DNA from 2 places in the Shinella sp. NM-101 genome. Region 2 is predicted to be linked to the other one. Evidence: riboswitches for the same ligand, from Rfam matches in the RefSeq annotation. Region 2 holds a riboswitch; the other holds the start of a gene.
What was found. A riboswitch is a leader RNA that binds a small molecule or an ion and turns the genes downstream of it on or off. The one in region 2 is predicted to bind S-adenosylmethionine.
Positions count from the first base shown of each region.

Region 1 (10,119 bases), on a different contig from region 2:
ACCAGGCGAAATGGTCAAGTTTCATGTCTTTCTCCAGATCGGTAGCGTCACAGGACGTTTTGCGGGGCGGCGAAGAAGCGCTCGCGGAACCGCTGCAGGCGGAAGGGCTCGAGCGGGATCGTCGTCGCGCCGGTGTCGATCAGCTCCGCGAGCGTATCGCCCACGCCCAGCGATATGCCGAAGCCGTGGCCGCTCATGCCGGTCGCGATCACCAGATTGCCGCGATCACTCACCTGGTCGAGAACCGGCACGCCATCCGGCGTGATGTCGATACGACAGGCCCATGTCTCGACAAGCGCCATGTCCTCGGTGATGCCGAAGGCGGCCTTCGCGGCCGCGCGGCTGCTTTCGAGCACGCCGTCATTGGCCGGAACCTGCGGGACGCGCAGGGCCTCGTAGCGGTCGGGCGCGCCGGAGAGATAGGCGCTCACCATCCTGCCGTCGTCCCAGAAATGGCGGCCGATATTGACGCGCGTGCCCTCGCGGCTTGCAAACAGCGTGCGGACATAGCGCGGCGCGTAGCGCAGGCTGCGGAACGCCGCGTCATAATCGAGCGGCCCCTGCAGGCCGGGCGCGATGGTGAGGCCTCCGTCGTGGCGCGGCCGCACGAGCGCCTTGTCGAAAATGGTCGGCAGGGCGATTCCATGATCGAACGGCGCGGTGCGGCCCACCGAAACGCGCAGGTCCACCTGCGGAACGGAAATTCCGTAGCGGCGCAGGAAGACACCACTCCATAGCCCCGCAGCGACGACGACCGTTTCCGCGCGCACCTCGCCCTGCTCGGTGACGATCCCCGCCACCTTGCCGGCCTGCATGAGCAGCCCCTCGACCAGGCAGTTTTCCCTGACATCGGCGCCCTTGCGGGCCAGCGCCCGCGCGATGGCTGGGGCGGCGAGGCTGGGCTCGGCCCGGGCGTCGCTCGGCGTGTAGAGGCCGCCGAGGAACGACGCCTGCAGGCCGGGATTGATGGACCGGATGCCGGACGAGGCGACAAGCGTGCTGTCCACGTCGAATTCGCGCGCGATCTCCAGCCAGTCGCGCATCCGGCCGAGCTTGTCCTCGTCGGAGGCGAGCGCGATGATGCCGCTGGCGCGGAAGCCGGTGACGTCGCCGATCTCCGCGTCGATGCGGTTCCACAGATCGAGGCTGCGCTTGATGAGCGGCATTTCGCGGCGGTCGCGGCCCTGCTTGCGCACGAAGCCGGAATTCTTGCCCGATTGCTCGCCCGCGATCCGCCCCTTCTCGTAGACGCCGACGGAAAGGCCCCTGCCGCTCAGATACCAGGCGATGGCGCATCCGATGATGCCTCCGCCGACGATTGCGACATCAACACGCTTCAGTTGTTTGGATGACATTTTCTCTTTCCGGCGGGAGCGATCAGAGGATCTGATCGAGGAACAGTTTCAGGCGATCGGACTTCGGATTGTCGAAAATCTCCGACGGCGTGCCCTGCTCGATGATGCGGCCCTGGTCCATGAAGACGACGCGGTCGGCGACGCGGCGGGCAAAGCCCATCTCGTGCGTGACGACCGCCATGGTCATGGGGCTGCCATCCGCGGAGGGGCGGCGGGCGAGGCTTTCCATGATCTCCAGCACGCCCTTGACCAGTTCCGGGTCGAGCGCGGATGTCGCCTCGTCGAAGAGCATGATCCTCGGGCTCATGGCGAGCGACCGGGCGATGGCGACACGCTGCTGCTGGCCGCCCGACAGGCGGGCGGGCAGCGAATCCAGCTTCTCCCCGAGACCCACGCTGCGGAGCGCGCGGATGGCGATCTGCCGGGCCTGCTCGTGGTCGATATGGCGGACCTGCTCCAGTGCGAACATGACGTTGCTGAGGGCCGACATGTGCGGGAACAGGTTGAAGCTCTGGAACACCATGCCGACATCGGCGCGCAGGGCATTCAGCGGTCCCTCCCTGGTCGGGAAGGGCTGGCCGAAGATGTCAAGCGTGCCCCCATCCACCGGCTGGAGCCCGTTGATGCAGCGCAGCAGCGTGGACTTGCCCGAGCCGGACGGTCCGATCACGCACACGACCTCGCCGGTCCTGATCTCGAAGCTGACATGGTCGAGGGCGCGGAAATGGCCGAAATCGACCGTCAGGTCCTTCGCCTCCACCAGCACCTCGCCGGCAGCGGCAGTCCGGCGCGCCGCCTGTGATACCGGTAGAGCCGGCGTTTCCGCGCTTTCGACGGCGGGGGCGGCGGCCTCCGCCTGCCGCCTGCGGGCGAAGAACGCGCGCAATGCCGCGGGCAGGACGGGCCGGCCGTTGCGCATTTCCTTGTCAAGATAGTTCACCAGATGCGTCATCGGGACGGTGATGACGAGATAGGCGATACCGACGGCGACCAGCGGCGACAGGTTGCCGGTGCGCTGGGAAATGTCTTGGCCGATGCGATAGAGCTCGCGCTCGCTCACCATCAGGCCGAGCACGAAGATCAGGCTCGAATCCTTGATGATGTTGATGAACTGGTTGGTCAGCGCGGGAATGACCCGGCGGATGCCCTGCGGGAAGATCACGCGGTACATCGTGCGGTGCTTGTCGAGCCCGAGCGAGCGGGCCGCTTCCGTCTGGCCCCTGTCGACGCTCTGGATGCCGGCGCGCAATATTTCCGCGATATAGGCGCTGGCGACGATGCTGATCGCGATGATGCCGTAGGGATAGGGATTCTGCCCGAAGGGCCGGAAACCGGCGAAGGGCAGGCCCTGCCCGACGATGAAGATCGTGACGATGGCAGGCAGGCCGCGGAAGATATCGATATAGACCTTGGCGGCGACGCGCACGACCGTCACCTGCGAGATCGCCATCAGCGACAGGGGCGCGCCGATGATGATGCCGATGATCGTCGAATAGAGGGAGATGGTGAGGGTGTTGTAGTAGCCGACGCGCAGGATATCGGGGACCACCTGCAACATGTAGGAGAGATTGAAGAATGTATCGAGAATCCCTGACATGTGGTCTCCTGCGGGAACGGGCATCGTATCGTACGACGGCCCCGCGCGGGCGTGGCCGTCGTAATGCGAGGATCAGCGGGTCGGCATGAAGTCCGGGCCGGGCAGCGTGGGAACGCTTTCCCCGACCCATTCCTTGTAGATCTTCGCGTAGGTGCCGTCCTCGATCATGTCGGCGATCGCCTTGTTGACGGCGGCCAGCAGGTTCGGGCGATCCTTGGCCACGCCGATGCCGGCCGGCTGGTCGTCGTTGGGGATGGAGACCACGACCGAGAGCGGACGCTGCGAGGACGCGACATAGGTCGCCGCCAGCCCGCCGTCGAAGAAGGCCGTGTCGACCTGGCCGGACTGCAGCGAGATGAGGAGCGCGGCTGAATCCGGGAACGGAACGATCTGCGTATCCTTGTAGGTCTCGTTGGCATAGGTTTCCTGGATGCTCGCGGCGATGACGCCGAGACGCTTGCCGGCAAGGCCTGCCTCGTCCTTGATGCCCGAATCCGAGGGCGTCAGGATCGTGTAGGAACCGACGAAATGCGGGCTGGAGAAATTGATGATCTCCTTGCGCGGGATCGTGATGGAGTGCGAGCCGGCCGAGATATCGCAGACATGGTTGGCGACCGCCGCGAAGATGCCCTCGAAGACGGAGATGCGGTATTCCGCCTTCAGGTCCAGCCGCCGGGCGATGTCCTTCGTGAAGGACACTTCGTAACCCTGCATTTCGCCATCGATGACCGACGACATCGGCGCATTCGCATCGGTAACGCAGACGGACAGCGTGCCGGGATTGTTCAGTTCCAGATCCGTGCCCTGAGCGAGAGCCTGGCCGGACCAGGCGACCAGGATCGTGCCGGCTGCGAGACGAAGGAGTCCATTGCTTGCCATGTGCGTATTCCCCTTTTTGATGGCGTGCGGTGGCTGCTGCGATCACGGCCTCGGCCGTGCGAGCCATCCCGACGTTAGCATTTGTAATTAGTGTGTCAATAATTGATAATTACATTCCGATGTCGTTTTCGCGGTCCTGCATGGCCTGAAAATCCACCGGAAAAGCCCGACGCATGCAGGAGCCGGAAGTGGCGCATCGTCCTTCATGGTGACGCGGTCGAACTATCCGGCGGTCAGCGCAGTGAGACCCTCGAAGCAGCGGAAGCGGTTCTTATGTCACGCGATCCTGCCACCGGCTGGTTCGCAAGTCGCCGCAGCGAAGATGAGGCCGCCATGGATGTAGCATCGGCAAAAGCTCCGACGCGAAGGCCCGGAGGACGTCAAGCCGAGCAGGACAGGTCCTCCGCGCCTGACGGACGAGCAGTTCACCCTCTTAAATTCTCCGAGAGCACGGGCCACGCTTGATCATCGGCTGGACTTGGCCAGAAGCAACTCGGCCGCCAACCCGATGATAATACGGGTCGCACATCGCTGGGGTCGGGAATGCGGATCGCACCCGCATCCTCGGCCAGCCGGGCACGTTTCAATCCAAGCCCCCGTACAGGAGCCGGTCAGCAGGAAGCGGATGGCGGCGAGGCCGGTGGGATGCTCACCCTCCATCTCAGTCGCGAGCATCTTTTTCCGAGCTTCTCGATCGCAATGCGGCTGCCGCTCGCGCAGTGGGCTCGCGATCTTCCGACCACCTTGAAGTACCGGCATGGTCATCCGCGAGGATGGTGGGGGCCAGCCTTGTCCTGACTACGCGGGCCGAGCACGCTCATGCGCGGCGGAAGATGTAGTCCGTTTCCTGCCGCAAGGTCTCGCCCGGCCGCAGCACCGCGGGCGGAAAGTTCTCGTGGTTGACGGCGTCCGGCCAGACCTGGGTTTCCAGGCAGAAGCCGGCGAAGGGGCCGTAGCGGCGGCCGCCGAGGCCGGGGGCGGGTGGGTTCACCTTCGCGCCCGTATAGAGCTGCACGCCGGGTTCGGTGGTCAGGACCTCGAGCGAGATGCCGGAGAGGGGGCTGCGCACCGCACCCACCGGCCGCTTTGCCTGCCGCTCCCGCGAGAGGCAGAAATTGTGGTCGAAGGCGACGCCGCCCGGCTCGACCTGGCGGCGCATCGGCGTCCAGCCTGTGAGGTCGAAAGGCGTGCCGGCGACCGGGCGGATCTCGCCGGTCGGGATGAGGTTCTCGTCGACGGGCAGGTAGTGATCGGCGGCAAGGCGGATGTCGTGGCCGAGCGCGTCGGCGCTGCCGTCGAGGATGAAATAGCTGTGCTGGCAGAGGTTGACGGGCGTCGGCGCATCCGTCGTCGCCTCGTAGGTCACGGAGAACACGCCGTCGCCGGGTAGCCGGTAGGTGCAGGCGATGGCGCAATTGCCGGGATAGCCGGCGCGGCCGGCCGGATCGGTCAGCGTCAGGGTGACGAAATCCGCGCCCTGCTGCGCGACCTGCCAGGTCTGCCGGCCGGTTCCGTCGCTGCCGCCGTGCAGGTGCGTCACGCCGCGCTCGTTGCATTCGAGTTGGTAGGCAATGCCGTCGATGGAGAACCGGCCGCCGCCGATGCGGTTGGCGCAGCGGCCCGGCGTCGCGCCGAAATAGGGGGAATGGTCGAGATAGGAGGCGAGATCCTCGAAACCCAGCACGAGCGGAGCATCGTGCCCCGCAAGCCTGAGGTCCTGGATGATGGCGCCGAAGGTCAGCACATGCGCCGTCAGCCCGCCACCGGAGATCGCGATGCGCTCGACCGCCCCGCCCTTTTCGAGGCGCCCGAAGATTTCATTTCCTGCATCCACGCCTCTGTCTCCTCGCCAGCGAACTTGCGCTGCCAGCCTGCTGCGATTCCCGCAGGCCCGCAACTAAAAAATCATACTTTTTAGCCGCCTTCAGAAGGTCTTCTGATAGACGATGAAGGGCGTCTTGTCGGCGATGCGATCGTAGAGACGGCGGGCGGTGGCGTTGAATTCCTGCGTCATCCAGTAGACCTCCGGCGCGCCTGCTTCCTTCGCCTTGGCATAGACGCCCTCGATCAGCGCCCGGCCGATGCCGCTGCCGCGCACCTCGGGGTCGGCATAGAGATCCTGCAGGTAGCAGATGTTGCCGATGGTCCAGCAGGAACGGTGGAAGAGGTAATGCGCAAGGCCGACGGGCCTGCCGTCGAGCGTGGCGAGGAGGCCGCGATATTCGCCTTCCGCCGCCACGCCGGTCAGCCGGGCGAAGGTGCTGGCGAAGATTTCATCCGGCAGCACCGTCTCGTAGAAGGCGAGATAGGCGGTCCACAGGCGCCGCCATTCGCCTTCATCGTCTTCATGCAGGGGGCGAATGACGATGCGGCTCATGGGTCAGGCTCCCGTTCCGATTTCTTCAAGGTCGTAGGGCGTGGTCTGGTAGATCTCGTTGATCCAGTTGCCGAACAGCAGGTGCGCGTGGCCGCGCCAGCGGTTCTGCGGCGGCAGCGACGGATCGTTGTGCGGGAAATAGTTCTTCGGCAGCTTGATCGGCACGCCGGCCGAGACGTCGCGGAAATATTCCTCGGCGAGCGAGGTCGAATCATATTCGACGTGGTTGAAGATGTAGAGCCGGTTGCCCGCCTTCTCCTGCACGAGGCAGACGCCCGTCTCGTCGGAATCGAGCAGGATGTCGAGTTCCGGCACCGCGCGGATGTCCTCGATGCGGATTTCCGTCCAGCGCGAGACGGGAACCTCGAAATTGTCCGAGAAGCCGTTGAGATAGACCGACGAGGGCTTCCGGTTGTGGTGGCGGTAGACGCCGAAGGCCTTCTCCTCCAGCGTGCGCTTGGGCACGCCGTGGAAATGATAGATCGCCGCCATGGCGCCCCAGCAGACATTGAGCGTCGAATGGACATTGGTCTTCGTCCAGTCGAGGATCTGCTTCATCTCGTCCCAGTAGGTGACGTCCTCGTAGTCGAGGGTCTCCACCGGCGCGCCGGTGATGATGAAGCCGTCGAACTTGCGGTGCTTCACCTCCTCCCACGTATCGTAGAAGGCGAGCAGATGGTCTTCCGACGTATTCTTGGCGCGGTGGCCGCCGACGCGCACCAGCGACAGCTCGACCTGCAGCGGCGAGGCGCCGACGAGGCGCGCCATCTGCACTTCCGTCTTGATCTTGTTCGGCATGAGGTTGAGCAGCCCGATCTGCAGCGGGCGGATGTCCTGCCGGATCGCCACCGTTTCGGTCATCACCCGCACACCCTCGTCGACGAGGGTCTGGAAGGCAGGGAGCGTATCAGGAATCTTGATGGGCATGTTTCAACTCGATCCAAAACAAAACCGGCCGCAACGATGTCGCAACCGGTCCACGTAAGGCTCTTCCTCGCGCGGCCCTTTAGCGACTTGTTTAACGTGGCTGCAAGCCGGCCGGCCAAATCACCACGAGGTTCCTAGATAACGCTCCTGCGCGCGCGAATCAATCCGGCAGCTTTCTGCCGGCGGCGGGCGGGACGAGGCTCCTCAGCCCTCCAGCTCCTCGCGCAGCATTTCCAGCTCCAGCCATTCCTCTTCCATCTTCGTCAGGCCGTCGCGCAGCGTCTCCATCTCGGCGGCGAGCCGATTGAAGGTGGCGGGGTCCTTGGCGAAGAGGTTCGGATCGGCCATCTTCGCCTCGCGGGCGGCGATCTCCTTCTCCGCCTTCTCCATCTCCTTCGGCAGGTTTTCGAGGGTGAATTTCTGCTTGTAGGAGAGTTTTGCCTTGCCCCTGCCGTCCGTGGGACCGGCGGAGGGCGTATCGGCAACCTTCGCCTTCTCGGCCTTTTCCGCCTTGCGCTTCTCCTCGATCGCGCCGCGGCGCTGGGCCATCATGTCCGTGTAGCCGCCGGCATATTCGATCCAGCGTCCATCCGGGTTTTCCGGATCGGCCGGCGCGATGGTGGAGGTGACGGTGCGGTCGAGGAAGTCGCGGTCGTGGCTGACGAGGAGGACCGTGCCGGCAAAGCCCGTGACGAGTTCCTGCAAGAGGTCCAGCGTCTCGATGTCGAGGTCGTTGGTCGGCTCGTCGAGGATGAGCAGGTTCGTCGGGCGCGAGAGGATGCGGGCCAGCATCAGCCGGGCACGCTCGCCGCCCGACAGGTTGCGGATGGGAGTGCGGGCCTGTTCCGGCTGGAACAGGAATTCCTTCATGTAGCCGGTGACATGACGCTGCTCGCCATTGACCAGGAGCGTCTCGCCGCGCCCGTCCGTGAGGTAGTGGGCGAGCGTGTCGTCGAGGTTCAGGTCCTCGCGGCGCTGGTCGAGCGTGGCGATTTCCAGGTTCGTGCCGAGCTTGACCGAGCCGCTGTCGGGCGCGAGTTCACCGGTCAGCATCTTCAGCAGCGTCGTCTTGCCGGCGCCGTTGGGGCCGACGAGGCCGATGCAGTCGCCGCGGTGGACACGGATCGAGAAGGGCGCGACGATGGTGCGCTCGCCGTAGCTCTTGGTGATCTTCTCCGCCTCGATGACCAGCTTGCCGGATTCCTGCGCGTCGGAGGCGCTCGCCTGCACGCTGCCCTGCGGGCCCTTGTGGCCGCGGTAGCGGGCGCGCAGGTCGTGCAGCGCGCCGAGGCGGCGCATGTTGCGCTTGCGCCGGGCCGTCACGCCGTAGCGCAGCCAGTGCTCCTCGCGCTCAATGGCCTTGCCGAGCTTGTGCTGTTCCAGCTCCTCGGCCTCCAGCACCTCGTCGCGCCAGGCCTCAAAATGGGCAAAGCCGCGATTGAGACGGCGCGACTGGCCGCGGTCGAGCCAGACGGTGGCGTTGGAGACTTTTTCCAGGAAGCGGCGGTCGTGCGAGATGACGACGAGGGCCGAGCGGGTCGATTGCAGCTCGCCTTCCAGCCATTCGATGGTGGGAAGGTCGAGATGGTTGGTCGGCTCGTCGAGGAGCAGGATGTCCGGCTCCGGCGCCATGACGCGGGCGAGCGCCGCCCGGCGCGCCTCGCCGCCCGAAAGCGACTTCGGGTCCTCGTTGCCGGAAAGGCCGAGATGTTCGAGGAGATAGGTGACGCGGTAAGGGTCGTCGCTCGGGCCGAGGCCCGCCTCGGCATAGGCGGCGACGGTGTCGTAGCCGTCGAAATCGGGGGCTTGGTGCAGGTAGCGGATCGTCGCGGAGGGATGGCGGAAGACCTCGCCCGACTGCGCCTCGGCAAGCCCGGCGGCGATCTTCATCAGCGTCGACTTGCCGGAACCGTTGCGGCCGACGAGGCAGATGCGCTCGCCCGGCTCCACCTGCAGGCTCGCGCCTGACAGCAGCGGCGTGCCGCCGAAGCTGAGGAAGATGTCGTCGAGTTTGAGAATGGGCGGTGCCAAGGGTCAGGCTCCTGAAAAGTCATAGGGCCGGGCGATGAGGAGCGCGCGGCCGGAGGCGAGCGAAAGGCGGATCGGGCCTTCCGCGACATTGGAGATGGTGCGGGACGAGCCGAAGGGCAGCGAGAAATCGGCGAGAGGATAGCGCACGTTGTCGATGAAGAGGCCGGAGAGCGGCGAAAGGCCGAGGACGGAGAAGAGGCTGTGCTTCGGCAGGTCGATCTCGCGCGTGCCCGGCAGCAGCGGCCACGCCTCCTCCTCGCCCGAGGTGAGCTTGATGGAAAAGCCCTCCTCCTCCAGGAAGACGGCATGGACGAGGTGCATCATGGCGTGATCGCTGCGCTCGCCGCCGAGCGCGCCGGCAAGGACGATCCTGCGCGCACCCCGTTCGGCGGCGGCGGAGACCGCGATGGCACCGTCCGTCTCGTTCTTGGCGGCCGGCCAGGGCTGCCGCTCGACATCCGGCCAGGCAGCGATGAGTTCGGGCGGGGTGGAATCGAAATCGCCGACCCACAGTTCCGGCGTGACACCGAGGCAGGCCGCGTGCCGCATGCCGCCATCCGCCGCCACGACGCGCGCGCCGGCCATGTCCGCGCGAAGACGCGGCGTCACGGTGAGCGCGCCGCCGAGGAGGACGACGAAGGTCTGGTCTGTGGTTGCCGGCATGGTCATGGCTGATGCCCTTAGCGCATGTTTCCGGGAAAGGGAAAGATTTTGGCGGCCGGAACCGGCGGACGGCACATGGCGCATTCGTCCGCGCGCGGCTCCCGCTCGGGCAAATGCCGGATGCTCCCTAGGAAAGCAAGGGTGTGCCGGGCGGCGGATCCTCGGGTTAACCCCGGGACAGCGGCGGCGGGCGGGGATCGCGAGACGGAAGCCTTACGTCTCGACGAGACGGAGCACCTTGTCGAAGACCTTCAGCACCTGCTTCAGCTCGTGGCCCCGCTTGAGGATGG
Region 1 is NZ_JACBFT010000005.1:135,447-145,565, forward strand. Features, by position in the region: gene L0976_RS12090 (VOC family protein) at 1-25, opposite strand, end outside; gene L0976_RS12095 (FAD-binding oxidoreductase) at 48-1,355, opposite strand; gene L0976_RS28700 (amino acid ABC transporter permease/ATP-binding protein) at 1,378-2,952, opposite strand; gene L0976_RS12110 (ABC transporter substrate-binding protein) at 3,025-3,831, opposite strand; gene L0976_RS12115 (aldose epimerase family protein) at 4,649-5,665, opposite strand; gene L0976_RS12120 (GNAT family N-acetyltransferase) at 5,756-6,208, opposite strand; gene metA (homoserine O-succinyltransferase) at 6,212-7,135, opposite strand; SAM riboswitch at 7,195-7,272, opposite strand; gene L0976_RS12130 (ABC-F family ATP-binding cassette domain-containing protein) at 7,340-9,166, opposite strand; gene L0976_RS12135 (thiamine diphosphokinase) at 9,170-9,829, opposite strand; gene L0976_RS12140 (DUF2794 domain-containing protein) at 10,043-10,119, opposite strand, start outside.
Region 1: it holds a riboswitch for S-adenosylmethionine, as region 2 does, so the genes downstream of both, metA (homoserine O-succinyltransferase) here and L0976_RS20825 (O-succinylhomoserine sulfhydrylase) in region 2, are expected to answer to the same signal.

Region 2 (10,119 bases):
ACCTTTCGCGACAAGATGCTCCTGCAACTGGTTGCGGACGGTCGGGGCGAGGATGCGATAGACTATCTTGAATCCATCAGATCAGGGGCCGTCGGCTCACCACCGGATGCATTCCACCAAGGACGTTTCCATACTTCAGCCGTAGCCCATAGAAGCAAATTTTGTTTTCCAGGATGGCCTTGTGAGTTCGAGTCCCGAGACAAAACCGAATCCATCCTCAAGTCATTGATTTAAAACAAAAATAAAGCACAGAAGGAATTTCAAAGTGGACTTAAAAATGCTGGCTTTGGCTGGCCTTCAGTGGAACTCACTGGAACGAGGAAAATCGAATAGCCCTCGGATTTCAGTGGGTTGCAGAAATCAGTGGAACTCAGTAGACAAAAATATTGGAGCGGGTAGCGGGAATCGAACCCGCGCGTTCAGCTTGGGAAGCTGACAGGCTACCATTACATCATACCCGCAGGGCAGCGCCGGTGGGGCAGTCATTCAACAGTTCGCCGGGCATGTCAAGCGAGGCGGTGGGCGGGAAGGCCGTCTTCAAGCCGCGCGGAAATGCTTGGAGAGCTTGAGGCCCTGGGCCTGGTAGTTGGAGCCGAGGCCGGAGCCGTAGAGGCCCTCAGGGGCGTCGAGCATGTGCTCGTAGATCAGGCGGCCGACGATCTGGCCGTGCTCCAGGATGAAGGGCACCTCGTGGCTGCGCACTTCCAGCACCGCGCGGCTGCCGGAGCCGCCGGCGGGGGCGTGGCCGAAGCCGGGGTCGAAGAAGCCGGCATAGTGCACGCGGAACTCGCCGACGAGCGGGTCGAAGGGCGTCATTTCGGCGGCGTAGAGCGGGGGGACGTGCACGGCCTCGCGCGAGACGAGGATGTAGAACTCGTCCGGGTCGAGGACCAGCTCGTTGCGGCCGCGGCTGAACAGCGGCTCCCAGAAATCGAAGATGTCGTGCTGGTTCTTGCGGTCGACATCGACGACGGAGGTGTGGTGCTTGCCGCGATAGCCGATGAGGCCTTCCGGCCCGGTGCCCTTGAGGTCGATGGAGAGCGCGATGCCGCCGCCGGAGACGTTCGGCGTCTCGCTGGCGACGAGCGTGTCCGAGGCGTGGAGGGCCAGCAGCTCGCTTTCGCCGAGGAGGGCATTGCCCTTGCGGAAGCGGATCTGCGACAGGCGCGAGCCACGGCGCACGACGATGGGAAAGGTGCGCGGCGAGATTTCCAGATAGAGCGGGCCGGAATAGCCGGCGGGGATCTTGTCGAATTCCTGCGCGCGGTCGGTGATGACGCGGGTGAAGATGTCGAGACGGCCGGTCGAGCTCTTCGGGTTGGCCGAGGCGGCGAGCTCGGCCGGCAGGTCGAGGCTTTCCATCAGGGGCACGATATAGACGCAGCCGGTTTCCAGCACCGCGCCGTCGGAAAGGTCGATGACGTGCAGCTTCAGCCGGTCGAGCTTGTCGGCGACGAGGTTCGCGGGGCCGGGCAGGAAGCTGGCGCGCACGCGAAACGCCTTCGCGCCGAGACGCAGGTCGAGGCTTGCCGGCTGGATCTGGTCGCCGTCGAGCACGGCCTCGCTCGTCAGCCTGCCGCTCTCGAACAAGCCGCGAATGGCGTGATCCGCCAGAATGCCCGTGCCGCGCGTCACAGAAGCCATGAGAATACCGCCCTATCAGAGGGTTCGCACAAAACCAAATGCCGGCAATTGACGCAAGCGCGGGCGCGCAGTAATAGCAAGGTTATCCCGTGGTGATTTGGCCGGCCGGCTTGCAGCCACGTTAAACAAGTAGCTAAAAAGGCCGGGTGTCAAACCGGCCTGCTTGCGCGGCCGGTTTTTTTGTTTGAAGGCGACGATCACATGAGCAAGTCCTGGCGCCCGGCCACCCAACTCGTTCACGGCGGAACCACCCGCTCCCAGCACGGCGAAACCGCCGAGGCGATCTTCCTCACGCAAGGTTTCGTCTACGACACGTCGGCGGCAGCCGAAGCCCGCTTCAAGGGCGAGACGGACGGATTCATCTACGCCCGCTACGGCAGCCCGACCAACGACATGTTCGAAAAGCGCATGTGCATGCTGGAAGGCGCCGAGGATGCCCGCGCCACTGCATCCGGCATGGCCGCCGTCTCCTCCGCCATCCTCTGCCAGCTCAAGGCCGGCGACCATATCGTCGCGGCCCGCGCGCTCTTCGGCTCCTGCCGCTGGGTGGTGGAGACGCTGGCGCCGAAATACGGCATCGAGTGCACGCTGATCGACGGCCGGGACCTTGCCAACTGGGAGGGCGCGATCCGCAAGAACACCAGGGTCTTCTTCCTCGAAAGCCCGACCAATCCGACGCTGGAAGTGATCGACATCGCCGGCGTCGCAAGGCTCGCCAACCAGATCGGCGCCAAGGTCGTGGTCGATAACGTGTTCGCCACGCCGCTCTTCCAGAAGCCGCTGGAACTTGGCGCGCATGTCGTCGTCTATTCGGCGACCAAGCATATCGACGGGCAGGGCCGGTGCCTTGGCGGCGTGGTGCTTTCGGACAAGGCCTGGATCGACGAGAACCTGCACGACTATTTCCGCCATACCGGCCCGGCCATGTCGCCGTTCAATGCCTGGACGCTGCTGAAGGGCATCGAGACGCTGCCGCTGCGCGTCAGGCAGCAGACGGAGAATGCGAGCCGCATCGCGGACTTCCTTGCGGAACAGAACCAGGTCGCCCGCGTGATCTATCCGGGCCGCAAGGACCACCCGCAGGCCGACATCATCGCCAAGCAGATGTCGGGCGGCTCGACACTCGTCTGCTTCGAGCTGAAGGGCGGCAAGGAGGCGGCCTTCGCGCTGCAGGACGCGCTGGAGGTCGTGAAGATCTCCAACAATCTCGGCGACGCCAAGAGCCTCATCACGCATCCGGCGACGACGACGCACAAGAACCTGACGGACGAGGCCCGCGCCGAGCTCGGCATTTCGGCCGGCACGGTGCGCTTTTCGGCCGGCATCGAGGACGGCGACGACCTCATCGAGGATTTCGCGCGGGCGCTCGCCAGGGTCGGCGCGTGACCATCGCGGCGTGAGGCCGGAAATGGAAGACACCTGCCGATGAGGCCGGTGTTCTTCGGGCTGCCGCCGGCAGAAGCGCGTGGGTTCTTCGCTTGTCCTTGACGAAACCGTATTCGTGTAGAATAGCAGGAGCTAATCAGTTCAAGGCTTGCCCATGTATCGTGCGCTGACCCGCGACATCGAAGTGACCGTAGAGCCATACTACCTGGCCGATCAGTCCGACCCCGACGACAGCCGCTATGTCTGGGGATACCGGGTCGTCATATCGAACCATTCCGACATCGCCGTGCGGCTGGTGACGCGCTACTGGAACATCACCGACCAGAACGGACAGGTCGACGAGGTCAACGGTCCGGGTGTCATCGGCGAGCAGCCGGTGCTGCGGCCGGGCGATACCTACGAATATTCCTCCGGCTGCCCGCTGGAGACGCCGTCGGGCATCATGTTCGGGCGGTACTGCATGGAGGCGGAGACGGGCGAGGCTTTCGACGTCGCCATTCCGGCCTTCTCGCTGGATACGCCCGGGCAGGTGCGCACGCTGAATTGAGGGTGGCGCGGGCGCAGCCCCTCATCCGGCCTGCCTGCCACCTTCTCCCCGCAATCGTGGCGAAGGAAGCGAGCCGGGCCGGTTTCCCCAAAGCATCATCGCCGGCAGAAGGCGAGGCGTCGCATCCTTCCCTTCTCCCCGTCTGCGGGGAGAAGGTGCCGTCAGGCGGATGAGGGCAGTCGCCCCACGCCTTTACTGCGGCAGCACTTCCGCCGCCTCGAAGCGGTAAGTCGTCGAGCAGAACTCGCAGGTCACCGCGATCTCGCCCTTGTCGTCCGCCGTATGGGCGATCTCCTCGGCGCTGAGGCCGGCGAGGACGCTCTTCAGCTTCTCGCGCGAGCAGGAGCAGCGGTCGAAGACCTGCTGCGGCTGGTAGACGCGCACGCCCCGCTCGTGGAAGAGGCGGAACAGCAGCCGCTCGGTGCCGACTGTGGGATCGGTCAGCTCGTCGGCGTCGATCGTCTCGACCATGGCTTTGGCTTCGGACCAGTTGTCGTCGTCATCGATCTTGTGGCCGGCCTCGTCGCCGTCGCCGCCGGGCAGATCGGCCTGGCGCATGCGCTCGGGCGAGGACGGCAGGAACTGCGCGACCATACCGCCCGCGCGCCAGCGATGGCGGGCCTTGCCGGCCTCGTCGCGGTCGTAGAGCTCGGCGACGCCGAGGCGCACCTTGGTCGGGATCTGTTCCGACTGGCGGAAATAGACGCCGGCGATCTCTTCCAGCGTGTGGCCGTCGAGCGGAACGATGCCCTGGTAGCGCTGGGTATGCGCGCCCTGGTCGATGGTGAAGGCGAGGATGCCCTTGCCGAGCAGCTCGTGCGGCTCCGTCCGGCCTTCGGCGACGGCGGCCTCCAGCGCCGCCTCGTCGAAGCGGGCATAGGCGCGCACGTTCTCCGGCGCGGCGAAATCGGCAACGAGCAGGTCGACGGGGCCGTCGCCCTTCGTCTGGACGATCAGCTTGCCCTCGAATTTCAGCGAGGTGCCGAGCAGCACGGTAAGCGTGATCGCCTCGGCCAGAAGGCGGGCGACGGGCGCGGGGTAATCGTGCCGGCCGAGAATGCCGTCGAGCATCGGGCCGAGCTGCACGGCCCTGCCGCGCACATCGAGGCCTTCCACCTGGAACGGCAGGACATGATCGTCGCCGGCATAGCCGGGCTCACCGAGTTTCAGGGCGTTTTCAGCCATCATCGTTCTGCTCCTTGCACACCGCCGCGCCGCGGGCCTTGCGCCCCGCCACGTCCGACAGCGTCTATCGTGATTTCGCGCTCCTGCCGCCCGATCATTCCATACCGGGCAGGCAAGCGCCAGAGACGACGCCTTCCGGCGCCGGGTGTCGGCACCTAGATCGTGCGTGCCCTCACATATTTCAAGGCCGCGTCAGACGGCGCCGAAGCACCAGGCAAGGATCGACTTCTGCGCGTGCAGGCGGTTCTCCGCCTCGTCGAAGACCACGGACTGCGGGCCGTCGATCACCTCGTCGGTCACTTCCTCGCCGCGGTGGGCGGGCAGGCAGTGCATGAAGAGCGCATCCTTGCCGGCGCGCGCCATGAGCTGCTTGTTGACCTGGTAGGGCTGGAAGATGTTGTGGCCGCGGGCGCGGTGCTCCTGGTTCATCGAGACCCAGCAGTCGGTGACGATGAGGTCGGCGCCGTCAGCGATGGCGTCCGGGTCGTGGCCGAGCAGGATGTTGCCGCCGTTGTCGCGCGCCCAGTTGAGGATCTTGTCATCCGGCTCGGAGCCCATCGGCACGGCCATCTTCATCGTGTAGCCGAAGCGGGCCGCGCCCTCGACGAAGGAGTGCAGCACGTTGTTGCCGTCGCCCATCCAGGAGAAGGTCTTGCCCTTTGCCGGGCCGCGATGCTCCTCGAAGGTCATGATGTCGGCCATGATCTGGCAGGGATGGGTGAGGTCCGTCAGGGCGTTGATGACAGGCACTGTGGCGTGCTCGGCAAGCTCCAGCAGGCGCGCATGGTCGGTCGTGCGGATCATGATGGCATCGACATAGCGCGACAGGACCTTGGCCGTGTCGCCGATGGTCTCGGCGCGGCCGAGCTGCATTTCCGTGCCCGACAGGAACAGCGTCTCGCCGCCGAGCTGGCGCATGCCGACGTCGAAGGAGACGCGGGTTCGCGTGGAGGGCTTCTCGAAGATCATCGCCAGCATCTTGCCGGCGAGCGGCTTTGCCTCCGTGCCGGCCTTGCTGGCGGCTTTGCGGCTATGCGCGTCGTCCATGATGACGCGGAGATCGCTTTCCGAAACGGCGGAAAGATCGAGAAAATGCTTGGCCATGATGTGTCCTGTCTGTCCCAGTCCCTTAAGCGGCCTTCACGGCCGCCGTCAGCTTTTCCGCCGCCCGCTCGATGCGGGCGAGCCCCTCGCGCGCCTCTTCCGCCGTGACGACCAGCGGCGGCAGCAGGCGCAGCACGTTGTCGCCGGCCGGCACGGCGAGCAGGTTTTCCGCGCGCACGGCCTTGAGCAGGTCGGCGACCGGAACCTTCGCCTTGATGCCGAGCATCAGGCCCTCGCCGCGGATATCCTCGATGACCTCGGGGAAGCGGTCCTTCAGCGCTGCGAGCCCCTGGCGGAAGACCAGCGAAACGTCGCGCACATGCTCAAGGAACCCCTCCTCCAGAACGACGTCGAGCACCGCATTGCCGACCGCCATGGCGAGCGGATTGCCGCCATAGGTCGAGCCATGCGTGCCGGCGACCATGCCGGAGGCCGCCCCGTTCGTGGCAAGGCAGGCGCCGAGCGGGAAACCACCGCCGATGCCCTTGGCGATGGCCATGATGTCGGGCGCGACGCCCGCGCTCTCATGGGCGAAGAGGCGGCCTGTGCGGCCGACGCCCGTCTGCACCTCGTCGAGTATGAGCAGCAGGCCGTATTCGTCGCAGAGCCGGCGCAGCTCCTGCATGAAGTCCTTCGGCACGGGGCGAAGCCCCCCCTCGCCCTGCACGGGCTCGATGAGGATCGCCGCCGTCTCCTCGGTGATCGCATCCCTGACGGCCGCAATGTCGCCGAAGGGCAGCTTCAGGAAGCCCGGCGCCTTGGGGCCGAAGCCCTCGATGTATTTGTCCTGCCCGCCGGCCGCGATGGTGGCGATGGTGCGGCCGTGGAAAGCGCCCTCGAAGGTGAGGATGTGGTACTTGCCGGCGTGACCCTTGGCAAAGTGGTAGCGCCGGACCGTCTTGATCGCGCATTCCAGCGCCTCGGCGCCCGAATTGGTGAAGAACACCTTGTCGGCGAAGGTCGCCTCCGTCAGCCGGCGGCCGAGGCTTTCCTGGCCGGGGATCTCGTAGAGGTTCGACAGGTGCCAGACCTTCTCGGCCTGGTCCTTCAGCGCGGCGACGAGATGGGGATGGGCATGGCCGAGCGAATTGACGGCGACGCCGGCGGCGAAATCGAGATATCGCTCGCCATCCTCGGTGACGAGCCACACGCCCTCCCCGCGCGCGAACCGGAGCGGCGCACGCATATAGGTTTCATAGAGCGGCGCGGCATCGGCCATGGCGCGAATCCTCCGAAAAGAGATGCGGAAAACGGGTCTGGAGCTTGACTTTTCCGGATACCAGAAAAATCAAAAGCCGCCTTTCGGCGGCATGCCGCACTATCGGCATTTCATACCGCCCTGTCAATAAAATCGCTGCCCTGAATATGGCTGAACCTCCCGCAGGGAAAGGATTCACGGCACGCGCGGAAGGTGTCGCTATCGAGTCACACCAGACCAGCAAGTTGGGGAAAACTTAGAAATCGATTCGCCCGGATTCGTGCGACTCTTGTCACGGAGTCCCCCGGTCTCTAGGTTAAAGACCAATTACTAGACTGCATGCGGCGGAACTAGTCACCAAAAGAGTTAAGGCGTTCAGGTCCCGGACCCGTCCGGGACGCGATGACGGATTCCCGTATTGCGAGCGCCGAACGGAGACGAAAGCATGAACTGGACAGACGAGCGGGTCGAGAAACTCAAGAAGCTCTGGAGCGAGGGCCTGAGCGCGAGCCAGATCGCCGCCCAGCTCGGCGGCGTCAGCCGCAATGCCGTCATCGGCAAGGTGCACCGGCTGAACCTGCCGGGCCGCGCCAAGGCCGGCGGAACGCAGTCCGCCTCGCGCCCCAAGCGCCCGGCGGCAGCCGCCCCGCGCCCCACCGGCTTTGCGGCCCGCCCGGTCGCCCCCCGCGCTGCGGCCCGCCCGGCCGGCAACGCGATCGCCAAGGAGGAAATCGACGCCGATTTCGACGCGCAGCGCGACCAGCTTCCGGTTCCGGCCAACGGCAACAACGTCGTCGTGCCGATGTCGCGCAAGCTGGAGCTGACGCAGCTCACCGAGCGCACCTGCAAATGGCCGATCGGCGACCCGCTCAACGAGGACTTCCACTTCTGCGGCAACGAGTCCCCGGACAACTCGCCCTATTGCACCTACCACCAGCGCCTCGCCTACCAGCCTTCGGCCGAGCGCCGGCGGATGCGCTGAGCGGCGCTGACTGAGGAATGACAAGCGGGCCCTTTCGGGCCCGTTTTCGTTTGCGGCTGCGGGCCGGACGCCCTCATCCTGCCATAACCTTTTTTCGCATGCCGAGAAGCCTCTCCTCGCACCGCCCCGCTTATCGGGAGAAGGCCGCATGCGGGGGCGATCGCATGCCCCGAAACGCAAACAGGCCCCGAAGGGCCCATTTCCGTCCTTGGGAGGAAATTCCGGCCGCTCAGGTCTCCAGCGAATAGCCGGCACCGCGCACCGTGCGGATGACGTCCTGCATGTTGGCGAAGTTGAGCGCCTTGCGCAGGCGCCCTACATGGACATCGACGGTGCGCTCGTCGACATAGATGTCGTGGCCCCAGACGCCGTCGAGGAGCTGCGAGCGCGAGAAGACGCGGCCCGGCGAGGTCATCAGGAACTCCAGCAGGCGGAATTCCGTCGGACCGAGGCGGACCTCGCGGGTGCGGCGGTGGACGCGGTGGGTCTCGCGGTCGAGCTCGATGTCGCCGCAGCGCAGCACGGTCGAGACGACTTCCGGCTTGGCCCGGCGCAGCATGGCGCGCACGCGGGCGACCAGCTCCGGCGTCGAGAAGGGTTTCACCACATAATCGTCCGCGCCGGTGGCAAGGCCGCGCACGCGCTCGCTCTCCTCGCCGCGCGCCGTCAGCATGATGATCGGCAGGCGCTCGGTCTCCGGGCGCTGGCGCAGGCGCCGGCAGAGCTCGATGCCGGAGACGCCGGGCAGCATCCAGTCGAGGATGAGGAGATCCGGCATGCGCTCCTGCAGGCGCATCTCGGCCTCGTCACCGGAAAGGATCGTGTCGACCTCGAAGCCTTCGGCTTCGAGATTGTAGCGCAGGAGGACGCTGAGCGCCTCCTCGTCTTCCACGACGGCTATTCTGGGCACCATGTGTCGAACCCTTACTCGTTACTCGGAGGCATCGGCAACGTCGGCGGCGACGACGGAGGTCGAGGTGTCGTCCTTCGGACGCTCGCCTTCCGGCTGCGAGCCGGTGGCCATGTAGTAGATGGTTTCGGCGATGTTGGTCGCGTGGTCGCCGATGCGCTCGATGTTCTTGGCGCAGAACAGGAGATGCGTGCAGGGCGTGATGTTGCGCGGGTCTTCCATCATGTAGGTGAGGAGTTCGCGGAACAGCGAGGTGTAGATCGCGTCGATCTCGTCGTCGCGTTCGCGGATGGCCTTCGCCTTGTCGACCGAACGGGTGGCGTAGACGTCGAGCACTTCCTTGAGCTGGATCAGGGCGAGTTCGGCGAGGTGCTCCAGGCCGCGGGCGAGCTTGCGGGGCATGCCCGAGCTTTGCACGGCGATGACGCGCTTGGCGGTGTTCTTGCCGAGGTCGCCGACACGCTCCAGCTCGGCGGCGATGCGGATCGCGCCCATGATCTCGCGCAGGTCGGCTGCCATCGGCTGGCGCTTGGCGATGGTGACGATGGCCTTCTCATTGATCTGGCGCTCGGCATTGTCGAGGATGATGTCTTCCGAAATCACCTTCTGCGCCAGCGCCGCATCCGTGGTGACGAGGGCGCGGACGGAATCGGCCACCATCTGCTCGGCGGTGCCGCCCATCTCGGAGATGCGGCGGGAGAGGTACTTCAGTTCTTCGTCATAGATCGAGACGATATGGGTCGATGACATGGCTTTATCCTTGATGCGCTCGGGTGTCCGGGGCTTGGGCGACGATCGCGTCAGCCGAAGCGGCCCATGATGTAGTCCTGCGTGCGCTGGTCGTCCGGGTTGGTGAACATCTTGTCGGTGTCGTTCTCCTCGACGAGGTTGCCGAGGTGGAACATGGCGGTGCGCTGCGAGACGCGGGCCGCCTGCTGCATGGAATGCGTCACGATGACGATGGTGAAGTTGGCGCGCAGCTCGTGGATCAGCTCCTCGACCTTGGCGGTGGCGATGGGGTCGAGCGCCGAGCAGGGCTCGTCCATCAGGATGACCTCCGGGCTGACGGCGACGGCGCGGGCGATGCACAGGCGCTGCTGCTGGCCGCCGGAAAGGCCGGTGCCGCTCTCCTGCAGGCGGTCCTTCACCTCGTTCCACAGGCC
Region 2 is NZ_JACBFT010000012.1:134,958-145,076, reverse strand. Features, by position in the region: tRNA gene L0976_RS20835 (tRNA-Gly) at 388-461, opposite strand; gene L0976_RS20830 (2'-deoxycytidine 5'-triphosphate deaminase) at 538-1,635, opposite strand; SAM riboswitch at 1,724-1,802, shown strand; gene L0976_RS20825 (O-succinylhomoserine sulfhydrylase) at 1,846-3,030, shown strand; gene apaG (Co2+/Mg2+ efflux protein ApaG) at 3,185-3,577, shown strand; gene L0976_RS20815 (Hsp33 family molecular chaperone) at 3,770-4,762, opposite strand; gene argF (ornithine carbamoyltransferase) at 4,955-5,866, opposite strand; gene L0976_RS20805 (aspartate aminotransferase family protein) at 5,892-7,085, opposite strand; gene L0976_RS20800 (GcrA family cell cycle regulator) at 7,510-8,046, shown strand; gene phoB (phosphate regulon transcriptional regulator PhoB) at 8,276-8,959, opposite strand; gene phoU (phosphate signaling complex protein PhoU) at 8,978-9,706, opposite strand; gene pstB (phosphate ABC transporter ATP-binding protein PstB) at 9,757-10,119, opposite strand, start outside.